Regions from separate parts of the Actinophytocola sp. genome, predicted to be linked through region 1. Evidence: riboswitches for the same ligand, from Rfam matches in the RefSeq annotation. Region 1 holds a riboswitch; each other region holds the start of a gene.
What was found. Region 1 has a riboswitch for S-adenosylmethionine ahead of thrC (threonine synthase). Riboswitches for the same ligand answer to the same signal wherever they lie in the genome.
Positions count from the first base shown of each region.

Region 2: it holds a riboswitch for S-adenosylmethionine, as region 1 does, so the genes downstream of both, ACRDTB_RS24650 (methionine ABC transporter ATP-binding protein) here and thrC (threonine synthase) in region 1, are expected to answer to the same signal.
Region 3: it holds a riboswitch for S-adenosylmethionine, as region 1 does, so the genes downstream of both, ACRDTB_RS24375 (aminotransferase class V-fold PLP-dependent enzyme) here and thrC (threonine synthase) in region 1, are expected to answer to the same signal.

Region 1 is NZ_JBOHGB010000105.1:1,740-6,543, forward strand. Features, by position in the region: gene ACRDTB_RS26785 (hypothetical protein) at 1-336, shown strand, start outside; partial or broken gene ACRDTB_RS26790 (transposase) at 333-884, opposite strand; gene thrC (threonine synthase) at 1,231-2,484, opposite strand; SAM riboswitch class I at 2,496-2,622, opposite strand; gene holA (DNA polymerase III subunit delta) at 2,759-3,736, shown strand; gene rpsT (30S ribosomal protein S20) at 4,052-4,312, opposite strand; gene ACRDTB_RS26810 (AAA family ATPase) at 4,445-4,804, opposite strand, start outside.
Region 2 is NZ_JBOHGB010000088.1:8,332-13,135, reverse strand. Features, by position in the region: gene ACRDTB_RS24660 (transglycosylase family protein) at 109-1,632, shown strand; gene rsmA (16S rRNA (adenine(1518)-N(6)/adenine(1519)-N(6))-dimethyltransferase RsmA) at 1,717-2,577, shown strand; SAM riboswitch class I at 2,671-2,760, shown strand; gene ACRDTB_RS24650 (methionine ABC transporter ATP-binding protein) at 2,940-3,947, shown strand; gene ACRDTB_RS24645 (hypothetical protein) at 3,984-4,804, opposite strand, start outside.
Region 3 is NZ_JBOHGB010000086.1:10,243-15,046, reverse strand. Features, by position in the region: gene ACRDTB_RS24385 (RluA family pseudouridine synthase) at 1-440, opposite strand, end outside; gene lspA (signal peptidase II) at 437-1,138, opposite strand; gene ACRDTB_RS24375 (aminotransferase class V-fold PLP-dependent enzyme) at 1,349-2,692, opposite strand; SAM riboswitch class IV at 2,726-2,841, opposite strand; gene sthA (Si-specific NAD(P)(+) transhydrogenase) at 2,911-4,314, shown strand; gene ACRDTB_RS24365 (M23 family metallopeptidase) at 4,319-4,804, opposite strand, start outside.

The sequences.
Region 1 (4,804 bases):
CCGACGACGCGCGACGCCGTCGAGCTGGAGGTGGACGGCGAGCCCGCGCCGCTGGACTGCGGCCGGCGGGCGATGCGCCGGGCCACCTACAACGCGCGCGCCACGGTCGCCGGCCGGGAGTACCTGCTGCGCCACGAGCGCCGGTGGCGTGCGAGCCTCGAGCGCGACGGGCAGCCGGTCGCCCGACTGTCCACATCGGACCGTGGGAGGACGATGTCGGCGGTCTACCAGCCGACCGCGGACGTCACCGACGCCAGCGTGGCGGTCGGGCTCGGCATGACGCTGGGCGTCGGCGCGCCGGGATTCCTTGCCAACTTGGTGAATGCGCTGTTCTAGTGTCGTGGGTCGTTGATTCGGCTGCGGCAGGCGGCGAGGGTGTCGGAGATCTGGTCGGCGGTCTTGGTCCAGGCGAATGGTGTGGGTTGGTGTCCCATTCGTTGGTCCATTTGCGGATGTCGGTTTTCGAGTTCGGTGATGCCGCGGCGGGCGGAGCGGCGGAGTTTGCGGTTGGTCAGCTCGGCGAGCCAGCGCTCTACGAGGTTGAGCCGGGAGCTGCTGGTCGGGGTGAAGTGCTGGTGGAAGCGGGGGTGGTGGATTAGCCACCTTGACCATCGGGGTCGTGTGGGTGGCGTGGTTGTCGAGCACCAGGTGATCGGCAGAATCGGCGCGGTGTGATCGATGGCCTGTATCTGGGACGTCTCATCGACCGCGAGCACTAACGCGTTCTCCGGCAGAGCAAGGTAGAGACCGACGATGTCGCGGACCTTGTCCACGAACTGCGGATCGGTCGACAGCTACAGCGTGTGGCTTGAGCTCGAATGCCCGTCAGATCCGCGACACGCGGACTGTGACATCCCGGTCGCCGAGGCCATTGACCGAGTCGACCGACGCTGTCCTGGCCTGGCGTCTCCTCCAACGTCTTTCGTGATCACCTGCTCGACCTGGTCATCGGTGATCATCCGAGGCCGCCCCGGACGCGGCTCATCCGTCAGACCTTCCACCCGACGAACCAGGAACCGAGACCGCAACTTGGACACCACAATCCGCGCTCGCGCAGCCAACGCCTGCGACGGCGTTCGGCGACGACCTCCCCGCCAGCAGAACCTGCCGCTCCTCATCGGAAAGCACCACCGGATCAACCCCTCGGGTTCGGCACACCAAAACCCCTACCAACTACCGGCAACTAACGACTCACGAGACTAGGCTTCGGCGCGCCGAACCAGCGTCCACTTAGGAATCGAGGGCCTCGCGGACCGCATCGCTCGATGGTGGGACCACCGCCTTCGGGCCGACCTCGTCCTGGATGGCGTCCAGGGTCTTCAGACCGTCGCCGGTGATGAGGAGGACAGTCTCGGCATCCGGGTCGAGCTGGCCGGTGTCGATGAGCTTCTTCGCCGTGGCCACGGTGACACCGCCGGCGGTCTCGGCGAAGATGCCTTCCGTCCTGGCCAGCAGGCGGATACCCGCGACGACCTCCTTGTCGGAGACGTCCTCGACCGCGCCGCTGGTGCGGCGCACCGCGTCGAGCACGTACGGGCCGTCGGCTGGTGCGCCGATCGCGAGCGACCGGGCGATCGTGTCCGGCTTCACCGGCCGGACGACGTCCTGGCCGGCCTTGAACGCGGCAGACACCGGCGAGCAGCCCGTCGCCTGGGCGCCGAACACCCGGTAGTCCCTGCCGTCGACGAGACCGAGGTCGGTCAGCTCGCGGAAGCCCTTGTCCACCTTGGTGAGCTGCGCGCCCGACGCGACGGGGACGACCACCTGGTCGGGCAGCCGCCAGCCGAGCTGCTCGGCGACCTCGTAGCCGAGCGTCTTGGAACCCTCGGCGTAGTACGGGCGCACGTTGACGTTCACGAACGCCCAGTCCTCGTGATCCGCCGCGAGCTCGGTGGCGAGGCGGTTCACGTCGTCGTAGTTGCCGTCGACCGCGATCAGTGCGCCGTCGTACACAGCGGTGGTGAGCACCTTCGCGCGCTCGAGCGAGGCCGGGATCAGCACGACCGACTCCCAGCCGGCGCGTGCGGCCGCGGCGGCGACGGCGTTGGCCAGGTTGCCGGTCGACGGGCAGGCCAGCACGGTGAACCCGAGCTGGCGGGCGGCGGCGAGGGCCACGGCGACCACGCGGTCCTTGAACGAGTGCGTCGGGTTGCCCGTGTCGTCCTTGACCCACAAGGACTTGACGCCCAGTGCGGCACCGAGCCGGTCGGCCTTCACCAGGCGGGTGAGGCCAGGGTCGGTGTTCGGGTGGCGATCCACATCGGACGGTACGGGCAGGAGCCGCCGGTAGCGCCAGATCGACTTGGGGCCGGACTCGATGTCCGCTCGGCTGACGTCGCCGAACTCGTAGGCGACCTCCAGCGGACCGAAACATTCGGCGCACGCGAACTCGGCGGCGAGTGGGACCTGGTTGCCACATTCCCGGCAGGTCAGGGCGCGCGCGGGCCCGAGGTCGAGCGTGGTGGTGGCGGCAGTGATCGTCATCGCGAGGTTTCTCCTCATCTGTCCCGCGTGCGGGTCGGAATTGGCACCGTGGTCGTAGCCGTCCTCGCGGAAGACGAATGGCTGACGCCGGTTGCCGGGGCTTCTTCGGGCCGGTCCCTCTGCCCCTCTGGATGAGCGGTGTTCAGTTGTTCACAGACCACGGTACGGCACGACGGGGTGGCCCGGCCAATGTGAGGTCCGTCATCCAACGAGTACGACCAACATGTCACCCGCCCGGCGGCGGGCGCACCCGCGAAGGTGCGAGGATGGCCGGGTGAAGGCCCCAGCCGTGACGCCGCCGGCGCTCCAGCTCGTGCTCGGTGAGGAGGAGCTGCTGGTCGAGCGCGCGGTGCGGGCCGCCGTCGACGCCGCCAAGCTCGCCGATCCGACCGCCGAGCTGACCCGGGTCAAGGTGTCCGACCTGACCCCGCCCGAGCTCGCCGAGCTGGTGAGCCCGTCGCTGTTCGCCGAGCGGCGGGTGATCGTGCTCGAGGGCGCGCACGACGCCGGCAAGGACATCGCCGCGTCGATCACGTCGTACGTGCGCGAGCCGGCGGAGGGCGTGCAGCTCGTCGTGCTGCACACCGGGGGCGGTCGCAAGCCGGCCAAGGATCTGATCACCGCGCTGCGGTCGGCCGAGGCGCACGTCGTGGAGTGTCCGAGGATCACCAGGCCGGCGGACCGGGAGGCCTTCGTACGCAACGAGATCCGGCGTGCGGGCGGCAGGTCCGACGCGGAGGCGGTGAGCGCGCTGATCGACTCGGTCGGTTCGGACCTGCGCGAGCTGGCCTCGGCGGCGGCGCAGCTCGTGGCGGACACCGGTGGCCAGGTGACCGCGGAGGAGGTGCGCCGCTACCACCGCGGGCGGGCGGACGTGACCGGGTTCGCGGTGGCCGAGAAGGCGATCACCGGCGACGTGGCGGGCGCGCTGGAGATGTTGCGCTGGGCGATGCAGCTGGGCGTGCCGCACGTGCTGGTGGCCGACGCGCTCGCGGACGGGGTGCGCACGGTGGCGCGGGTGGCTGGCGCGGGGCGCGCGGACCCGTACCGGCTGTCCTCGGAGCTGGGGATGCCCACGTGGAAGGTGCGCAAGGCGCTGTCACAGTCGCGCGGCTGGCACGCGGCGGGCCTGGTGGCCGCGATGCAGGTGGTGGCCGAGGTGAACGCGGATGTCAAGGGTGTCGCGGTGGACGCCGACTTCGCGTTGCAGCGGGCGGTGCTCCGCCTCGCCGAGGCTCGTCGCCGCACCTGACCGGCGAGCCGGGCGCCCGGTTCACTTGGACGGGTGATGGGCTTGGCCTCCGGCCCCCCGATTTCCAGCCTACCGGCGGGGGCTGACGATTCCGGTTGACGGTCACGGAGCTGGGGATGGCCGTGCGCACTGTGGACAACTCCCCCAGGGGTCCCCCGTTTTCAACGCTAGTGGTGGGGGCTGACGGCAATCGCCGGGCGGAGGTTGGTCCTGTGGACAACTCGTGGAGGTGCCGGGGAGAGGGGGGTCCGGAGACGGCTGTGCCGGCCGCCCACAAAGGACGGCCGGCACAGGCGGGTCAGCTCGGAAGGCGGCTCAGAGTTGGCTGGCGCGCTTGGCCATGGCGGACTTCTTGTTCGCCGCCTGGTTGGCGTGGATGACGCCCTTGCCGGCAGCCTTGTCGAGCTTGCGGGCGGCGTCCCGCATGAGCTCGATGGCCTGCTCCTTCTCGCCCGCCTCGGCGGCCTCGCGGAACTTGCGGATCGCGGTCTTCACCGAGGACTTGACGGCCTTGTTGCGCTGCCGCGCCTTCTCGTTCGTCTTGATCCGCTTGATCTGGGACTTGATGTTCGCCACGCGTGTGCTCCTCGATGTCGATCACGGAATTCCGTGCCGCGTTCAGGTGGCCTCACCGAAACGGCGAGCTTCCTCCAGGGCGGAATGCCACACGGCAACGACGTACGAGGATAACAGCGGGTCACCGCGGTCTCATCGGCGGCCGCCCAGCATGCTCCGCGTCAGCGCCTGCTGCTGGGACATCAGCTCGTCCAGGGCCGCCCGCAGGGCCGGCTCGTCGAGGCCGGAGCCCGACGTGACCGACTTCAGCACGGCCCGGCGCACCCACTCCCTGACGAACGACGCGGTCACCCCGTCGGTCGCCGCCACCAGGGGCGACGCGTCCGGCAACCGCAGCGCGGGGCCACCGTAGAGCCGCAGCAGCCGCTCGCGGCAGGCGGCGTCCGGCTTCGGGATCTCCACCGCGAGATCCACCCGGCCGGGCCGCTGCGCGAGCGCCTCCTCCATGGTGTCCACGCGGTTCGTCGTCAGCACGAAGGTCACGTCCGCCTC
Region 2 (4,804 bases), on a different contig from region 1:
GAGACGGTCATGGGATGGCCGACGGCCGAGGGAATGTCGTAACGGAACGAAGCGCGTCGGCCGCGCAGTAGTTGGGCTCGGCCACGGCCTTCTGGAGGTATCGACTCTGTGAGCGGAAACAGATCCGGCGATTTCGGCGGTTCTACGGGCAGCGGCTTCGCGGACACCGACTGGTTCACCCCGGTCAACGCCCGCGCCGCGGCCAGCACCGCGGTCCTGGATGAGGACTTCCGCGTGTGGCGCTCGGAGTTCCCCGACTTCTACGACGACTTCGGTGGTTCGGGCCTCGACGGCTACTCGGGCTCGCTGACCATCACGCCGAACGACGTGCGCACGGCGCTCGGCCCGCAGGCCGACGAGCTGATGGCGTACGCGAACGTCGACGTCGACGAGCTCATCCAGCTGATCAACGCCGAGACCACCGTCCTGCCGATCATCCCGGACGCGCTGTCCGGCGATCGGGTCCGCGCGCTGCCGATGACCGAGGACGAGGTTCCGCCCGAGGTCGCGACCGGCGTCAAGCGGTGGAAGAAGTCGGTCCTCAAGGCGACGATCGCCTCGATCCTGGTCTCGCTGATCGGCGGCGGTGCCGCGGCGATCGCGATGAACAAGTCGGTCACGGTCGACGTCGACGGCCAGGCTCACCAGGTCAACACCTACGCCGACACGGTCGGCGAGGTGCTGGAGAACGAGGGCCTCAACGTCGGCTCGCACGACTCGCTGTCCCCGTCGCCGGCCGCCAGCATCGACGACGGCGGCACGATCGTCCTGCAGCGCGGGCGCCAGCTCCACCTGACCATCGACGGCGAGAAGCGCGATTTCTGGGTGCGCGCGACCACCGTCGAGGACGCGTTGAAGCAGATCAACCTGTCCGCCGAGGGCGCGTGGATGTCGGCGGGGATGGACAGCGAGGTGCCGCTGAACGGCATGGCGCTGGAGATCAAGACCCTCAAGAACATCACGCTGTTCGACGGCGGCAACAAGCCGAAGGCGCTGCAGACCACGGCGGTGACGGTCGACGAGCTGGTCAAGGAGCTCGAGCTCAAGCTGGGCCCCGACGACAGGATCACGCCTCGCGGGAACCTGAAGGTCACCGACGGTGCCGAGGTGCGGATCACCCGTAACGGCGTGACCGTGGTGAACCGGACGGAGAAGGTCAAGCCTCCGGTGCAGGAGGTCGAGGACCCGAACGCGTTGGAGGGCACCGAGGTCGTGCTCGACCCGGGCGCGCCGGGCGAGCGGATCGCGACCTACCGGCTCACGGTGAAGAACGGCGAGGAGATGGCCCGGGTCGAGATCGGCTCGAAGATCACCAAGCAGCCGAAGGCGAAGGTCGTCCGGGTCGGCACGAAGGAGCCGCCGCAGCCGGTGATCTCCGATGGCGCGGTCTGGGACCAGCTCGCGGAGTGCGAGTCCGGCGGCGACTGGGCGATCAACACGGGCAACGGCTACTACGGTGGCCTACAGTTCGACCAGAGCACGTGGCTCTCGAACGGCGGCGACCAGTACGCCCCGCTGCCGCACCAGGCGACCCGCGAGCAGCAGATCGCGATCGCCACCAAGGTCCGCGACGACCGCGGCGGCTACGGTGCCTGGCCCGCCTGCTCCTCCAAGCTTGGCCTGCCCACGTAGATTCCTTTTTGGACACCCCGAGCCCGGACTCGCCTCCCCGAGTCCGGGCTCGGCCCCTGTCCGGGCCCGTCTAGGCTCCTCGAAGTGAGTGACCGTGACGGGGACAGCGCCCTGCTCGGCCCGGCCGACGTCCGGCGCCTGGCCGCCGACCTCGGCATCCGACCCACCAAGAAGCTCGGCCAGAACTTCGTGCACGACCCCAACACCGTCCGCCGCACCGTGGCCGCCGCGCGGCTCACGCCGGACGACGTCGTGGTCGAAGTGGGCCCGGGGCTCGGCTCGCTCACCCTCGCCCTGCTGCCCGCCTGCCGCGCCGTGCACGCCGTCGAGGTCGACCCCGTCCTCGCCGGGCAGCTCCCGCGTACGGTCGAACGACGCGCACCCGGACTGAGCGGCAGGCTGCACGTCATCGAGGACGACGCCGTCCGGATCAGCGCCGACCGGTTCCCCGAGAAGCCGACCGCCCTCGTCGCCAACCTGCCCTACAACGTCTCCGTCCCCGTCGTCCTGCACCTGCTCGCCGAGCTGCCGACCCTGAACAAGGCGCTCGTCATGGTCCAGGCCGAGGTCGCCGACCGGATGGCAGCCGGCCCCGGCTCGAAGGTCTACGGCGTTCCCAGTGTCAAGATCGCCTGGTACGCCACCGCGAAACGGGTCGCCACGGTCCCGCGCACGGTCTTCTGGCCCGTGCCCAACGTCGACTCCGCGCTCGTCCTGCTCGAACGCCACGACGAGCCACGGGCGAACAGGAAAGAGGTCTTCCGGCTCGTCGACGCCGCCTTCGCCCAGCGCCGCAAGACGCTGCGGGCCGCGCTCGCCGGCTGGGCCGGGTCCGCCGAGCGGGCCGCCGAGCTGCTCACCGCGGCCGGCATCGATCCGGGCTCGCGAGGCGAACGACTCACGGTGGACGACTTCTCGACGGTCGTGGCCGCCGCCGCGCGGTGACCCTACGCTGACTGTGACTTGGCAGATATCTGACCAGGTATGGCCGTCGTGACGGTTGCACTTGGCGGGGTTCGTCAGGTTGACTACAGAGGAATTCCATCCCGAGCGGCCGAGAGACCTGGCTCCGAGACGCCGCAGCAACCACCCACCGCGGGCAGGTGCTACCGCCAGGATCGATGGAGGAGTGAGAGATGGTCATGCTGACCACCAGGCGGGTCATCGACCAGTGCCGGCGCACGGTCACGGGTTGTCGTCGCTGACTTCTACCAGCTGACGCCCCACCATCGCCCGAACCCGGGCAGACCGAACACGCAACCCACCGCTTCACACGAGCGGTCATCGCGCCTGGACTGGAGCACATCGTGATCACCTTGGAGAACCTCAGCAAGTCCTTCCGAAGTACGTCGGGCTCGGTCGTGGCCCTCGACGACGTCACCCTCGACGTTCCGACCGGCGTGATCGCCGGCGTCGTCGGCCCCGCGGGAGCCGGCAAGTCCACCCTCGCCCGGGTGCTGTCGCTGCGCGAGCGCCCGGACAGCGGCGTGTTCCGCCTCGACGGGCTCAACACCGGCACCCTCGACGAGCGCACCCTGCGCCTCGCCCGCTCGCGGATCGGCGTCGTCCCCTCCGGCGGCTCGCTGCTCGCCCAGCGCACCGCCGCCGGCAATGTCGCGCTGCCGCTGGAGCAGGCCGGCATGGACGGCCCGAAGCGCCGCGAGCGGGTCGGCAGGGTGCTCGACCTCATCGGCCTCACCCGCCAGGCCGCCACCTACCCCGCGGAGCTCAGCCCGGGCCAGCGCCAGCGCGTCGCCGTGGCCCGCGCGCTCGTCGGCGACCCGGCCGTCGTGCTCGCCGACGACCCGACCGCCGACCTCGACGAGGACGGCGCCGCCGGTGTGCTCGCCGTGCTCGACCGGGCCCGTGCGGAGCTCGGCGTCACGGTGCTCGTCGCCACCCAGGACACCAGCGTGGTCCGCCGCATCGCCGACGACGTCGCCGTCCTGGAGCACGGCCGGCTGCTGGAGAGCGGCCGGATCCTGGAGCTGATCCGCGACCCGGACAGCCTGGTCGCCCAGGCCGTGCTGCCGGCCATCGACCCCGACGCGCGCGGCGACTACCCGCGCGTCGCGGACGTCGTGCTCATCGGCTTCGCGGCGATCGGCTCACTGCTGCCCGAGGCCACCAGCCGGTTCGGCACGGACATCTCCGTGATCGGTGGCGGCGTGACCCGCATCGGTGAGACCCCGGTCGCGCGCTTCCGGGTCGGCCTGTCCGGTGAGCGGACCGACTCCGCACTCGGCTGGCTCGCCGAGCGCGGCGGCGCGGTCCGCCAGCTCGCCCGGGGCCCGCGCGGGGTGGTAGCGGCCTGACGCGGCGGACGGGCCGGCAGGGCCTGGAAGGACGCCTTACGGACACTCAACGTCCGGATGGCGTCCTTCCAGGCGTAGCCCCGCAGGGCGTGGACGGGCGGCCGCCGCGCGGTACGCAGCACGTAGCTCGGCGGTGACCGCGTCGGGCTCGGATCGCAGCCGTGTCGGCAGAGTCTGCACGACGACCACTCCAGCCGCGGCGTAACGGGAGTTCCGCGCAACGGTTCTGGCATAGTCGTCGCGGGAGAAGTGAAACGCGAACGAGTCGATCTCCCAGGCCATCCCGACCTCATCCGCCCAGCCGTCGGGAGTGGCGATGTACCGCCCGTCCGGGCAACGCAACACCACGTTCCATTCGAGTGTTGGCAATCCCGTGCGCGCCCAGACCCGCATCGCGTCGGCCTCGGCGATCGACCGGGCGCCGCCCTCGATGTCCTTCAGCACCTCCCGCACCACAGCGGTGCCCCGCCTGCTGCCTCGCTCCATCTCATACCTCAACCAACCGGGCCGAACGCGGCCACGCTGCACCGCCTCGCTGACCAGCGCGCTCACCGGCTCGACAGCCCTGAGTCGCCGGCAAGTGTCCAGCACCGCCCGATCGAGTGGCGCGACCGGAACATCATGGCGGGTAACCGACTCGGGCATCCGTACCGTGCGTTCGACGATGACGTAGTCGCTCCCGTGCACCTTTCGTCCGTGCGGCACCAACAGGTGAACGCGCCGTTCGTCGGGCACGTTGACCAACCCATGACGACGACAGGCCTCTACGCCGGTCACGATCGCATCGGGACCGCCGTATAGCAGCGCCGCCGACACCTGTTGCCGCCACGTTGGTGCCGCATCCGACAACAAGACGA
Region 3 (4,804 bases), on a different contig from region 1:
ACCATCACGCCGGTGGTGCCGACGTCCAGCCGATGCACCACCCCCTGCCGCTCGGCCGCACCGGAGGTCGACACCCGCATGCCGGCCGCGGCCAGCCCGCCGACGACGGTCGGACCGGTCCAGCCGGGGCTCGGGTGCGCCGCGACGCCGACCGGCTTGTCCACCACGATGATGTCGTCGTCCTCGTGCAGGACCGTCATGCCGGGCACGGGCTCGGCGCGCACGGGCACGGGCTGCTCCGGCTCGGGCAGGGTCACCTCGAGCCAGGCGCCCGCGACGAGCCGGTCGGACTTGCCGGCGGGCCTGCCGTCGAGGCTCACGTCGCCGGACTCGGCGAGGGCGGCGACCGCGGTACGGGACAGGCCGAGCAGCTTGGCCAGCCCGGCGTCGACCCGCATGCCGTCCAGCCCGTCGGGGACCGGAAGGGTGCGAGCGGTCACGCGTCCGTGTCCTTCGCGGGCTCTTCCTTCGCGTTGATCGTGTCCTCGGTGTCCGCCGCGTCCTTCGGCATCGGGTCCTTCGGCGTCGCGTCCTTCGGCGTCCTGTCCTTCGGCGTCCTGTCCTTCGTCGACGTGCCGTCGTAGTCGCGGCCGAGCAGGGCCATGACCACGATGAGCGCGCCGCCGCAGACGATGGACGAGTCGGCGACGTTGAACACCGGGAAGACGTCGCCGTTGGGGGCGAACGGCGAGAGGAAGTCGACGACGTGGCCGCGCAGCGGGCCGGGCGCGCGGAGGAAGCGGTCGATGAGGTTGCCCAGCGCACCGGCGAGCACCAGGCCGAGCCCGACGGCCCAGCCGATGGAGCGCAGCTTGGGCATGATCCAGATGATCGCGATGACAACGCCCACCGCGATGAGCGTGAGCACCCACGTCATCCCGGTGGCCATGCTGAACGCGGCGCCGGGGTTGCGCACGAGCTGCAGGTAGAACAGCCCGCCGAGCACCCGCACCGGTGCCTGCCCCTCGAGGGCCGCGACGGCGATGATCTTCGTGACGATGTCGGCGGCCAGCACCACCGGCGCCACGACCGCGAACAGCCAGCCGCGGCGGGGCGGCCGGGACGGTTCGGGTGGGGGCGGCTGCTCGGTGTCGGTACGACCCGGCTGCTCCGCGTCGGTACTGGTCTCGTCGCTCACCGGGCCATTGTCCATGGTCGGCGAAACCGGGTGGTCAGCAACCACTCACGTACGCCGCCCCGGCCGGAGGTCGAGCAGGTCGACGTCGCCGCTGCCGGTCAGCCGCATCGGCTCGTTGATCACGACAAGCACGACGCATCGAGGCGATGGTCTGCGCGGCCTCGCGGAGCCGGTCCAGCGCCTCGGCGGGGGCGTTGCCGCGCCGCCAGACTAAAGCGCGGCCAGCAACGGCGGCAGCGGACGCGGGTCGGGCGCGGGGGTCCAGCGGCCGTCCACCTGCTCGTAGTCCGCCGCCGGGCCGTGCGTGACCAGCGAGCGCAGCGCGCCGACGAGACGGTCGACGTGCTCGGCGGTGCTGCCCAGGCCGAGGCTCGCCCGCAGCGCGCGAGTACCCGTGGCGCCGGCCGAGGCGAGCAGGCGGCGGGTCGCGATGTGGGCGCAGAACGCGCCGTCCCGCACGCCGATGCCGTGCTCGGCCGACAGCGCCGCCGCCAGCAGACCCGGGTCCTGGCCGTCGACCGCGAAGCTCACCACGCCCACCCGGTCGCCGCCGAGCAGGGACAGCTCACGCAGGCCCGGCACGCCGGCGAGCCCCGCCCGCAGCCGCGTCAGCAGCGCACGCTCGTGCGCGATGATCGCGTCCCAGTGCCGGCCCAGCGTCTCGCACGCCACCGCGAGCGCGTGCGCGCCGACCACGTTCGGCGTGCCGGCCTCGTGCCGCTCCGGGCCCGTCGACCAGGACACCGCGAGGCGCGAGTCCCGGTCGGCCACCAGCGACGTCGCGCCCCCGCCGGCCAGGTACGGGTCCGCCGCTCGCAGCCAGTCCGCCCGCCCGACGAGCGCGCCGGCACCGAACGGCGCGTACAGCTTGTGCCCGGACAGCACGACGTAGTCCACGTCCAGCGCGCGGACGTCGACCGGACGGTGCGGGGCCAACTGCGCGGCGTCGAGCACGATGCGGGCGCCGTGGTGGCGGGCGATCGCGGCGACGTCGGCCACCGGCCACAGCTCGCCGGTCACGTTCGACGCACCGGTCACCACCACGAGCCGCGGCCCGGTCGGGCAGTCTTGCAGGGCGCGGTCGAGCGAGCCGACCGACGAGATGTGCCGGACCAGCGGCCCGCGCCACGGCAGCAGTGCGGCGTGGTGGTCGGTGTCGAACCGCACCACCGACGTGCCGGTCCCACCTGTTCGCGGCAGCGCGCGGGCCAGCAGGTTCAGCGCGTCGGTCGTGTTGCGGGTGAACACCACGGCGTCGGTCCGCCGCGCCCCGACGAACCGGCGCACCACCTCGCGCGCCCGCTCATAGACCTTTGTGGACACCTGCGAGGCGAGGCCCGCGCCGCGGTGCACGCTGGCATACCAGGGCAACAGCTCGTCGACCGCGTCGCGGACCGCCGCAAGGCAGGGCGCGCTCGCGGCGTGGTCGAGGTTCGCGTACGGCACCCGGCGACCGTCCACCAGCGGCACGGTCAGCCGCGCGCCGACGACGGGCGGAATCGGGCCGGGCAGGCCGCCGGACACGGGTCGGACATGTGGGATGGCGAGCGTCATCGTGAAGCCTCCGGGGTCGGGGCCCCGCCCCGGGGCCCGCGCTTGCCCACCCGCACCTCGCGGAGGGCCTGGTCCTCACCCGGGGCACCCCACCGCGGTTGGAGGGTTGCCGGCCAGCAAGCCGGGGCTTGACGCTGGCACTCATGACCTTCGCGCCCGAAGGTAGCCGATCCGGCCCGGAACTGTCCAACCGCCACCGTGCTTGACACACTCCCCCCATGACTGACTTCGATGTGCTGGTGCTGGGCTCGGGACCCGGGGGACAGAAGGCCGCGATCGCGGCCGCCAAGCTCGGCGCCGAGGTGGGGCTGATCGAGCGGCGCAACATGATCGGCGGCGTCTGCATCAACACCGGCACCATCCCGTCCAAGACCCTGCGCGAGGCCGTCCTCTACCTGACCGGCATGAGCCAGCGTGAGCTGTACGGCCAGAGCTACCGGGTCAAGGAGGAGATCACGATCGGCGACCTGACCGCCCGGACGAGCCACGTCGTCGGCCGTGAGGTCGACGTGATCCGCAGCCAGCTGTCCCGCAACGGCGTCTCGGTGCTGCCCGGCCTGGGCCGGTTCACCGACCCGCACACGGTCCAGGTCTCCGACGGCAGCGGACAGGAGCGCTCGGTGTCCGCGGACAAGATCGTGATCGCCACCGGGACCTGCCCGGCCCGCCCGTCCAGTGTGGACTTCGACGCGCAGACGATCATCGACTCGGACGGGATCCTCGGGCTGGAGCGGATCCCGCGGTCGATGATCGTGGTCGGCGCCGGGGTGATCGGCATCGAGTACGCGTCGATGTTCGCCGCCCTGGGGACCAAGGTCACGGTGATCGAGCAGCGGATGCGGATGCTCGAGTTCTGCGACACCGAGGTGATCGAGGCACTCAAGTACCACCTGCGCGACCTCGCGGTGACGTTCCGGTTCGGCGAGACCGTGGCCGCCGTGGAGCGGCACAAGAACGGCACGGTCACGACCCTGGAGAGCGGCAAGAAGATCCCCGCCGACATGGTGATGTACTCCGCCGGCCGACAGGGCATGACCGACCACCTCGACCTGCCCGCGGCCGGGCTGGCGGCGGACAGGCGCGGCCGGATCAAGGTCGACGGCACGTTCCGCACCGAGGTCGAGCACATCTACGCGGTCGGGGACGTGATCGGCTTCCCCGCGCTCGCGGCCACGTCGATGGAGCAGGGCCGGCTCGCGGCCCACCACGCGTGCGGCGAGCCGGTGCACGAGATGCACGAGCTGCAGCCGATCGGGATCTACACGATCCCCGAGATCAGCTACATCGGCCGCACCGAGGACGAGCTGACCGAGCAGCGGGTGCCGTTCGAGGTCGGCGTCTCCCGCTACCGCGAGCTCGCCCGCGGGCAGATCATCGGCGACTCCTACGGGGTGCTGAAGCTGCTCGTGTCCCCGCAGGACCGCTCGCTGCTGGGCGTGCACGTGTTCGGCACCGGCGCCACCGAGTTGGTCCACATCGGACAGGCGGTGATGGGCTGCGGCGGCACGATCGACTACCTCGTGGACACGGTGTTCAACTACCCGACGCTCGCCGAGTCATACAAGGTGGCCGCCCTGGACGCGACCAACAAGATCCGCCAGATCAGCATGCTGACGGAGTGACACCTCAGCCGTACAGGAACGTCCCCGGGAACGGCACGACCCAGCCGTCGCTCCGCCGGACCGCGTGGCCGGAGTACTGCGTGGCGGCCTCGAAGAACTGCCAGCCGCCGAACGCCTTGCCGTCGACCGGTTCGCCGACCACGGCGGCGACGTCGGAGGACAGCGTCTCGTAGGACACGCCGTGCCAGTCGCCGCCGGCGGCGGGCTCGGCGGCGACCTCGGCCGGCGACGCGGTCAGCAGCCACAGGGTGAAGTGCACGTGCGCGCCGCTGCTGCTGCCACCACACGGCAGGGCGTTGCCGATCGTGCCGAGCACGGTGCCCGGCGCGACCTGCTGTCCGTCCGCCACCTCGATATTCTCCATGTGGTAGTACCCGGTACGCCAGCCCTCCACGTGGTCGATCGTGACCCAGGGGCCACCCGGGCACTGCCAGATGTGGACGGTGCCGTCGAGCGGCGCACGCACGATGCCGTCGGAGGGCGTCAGGTC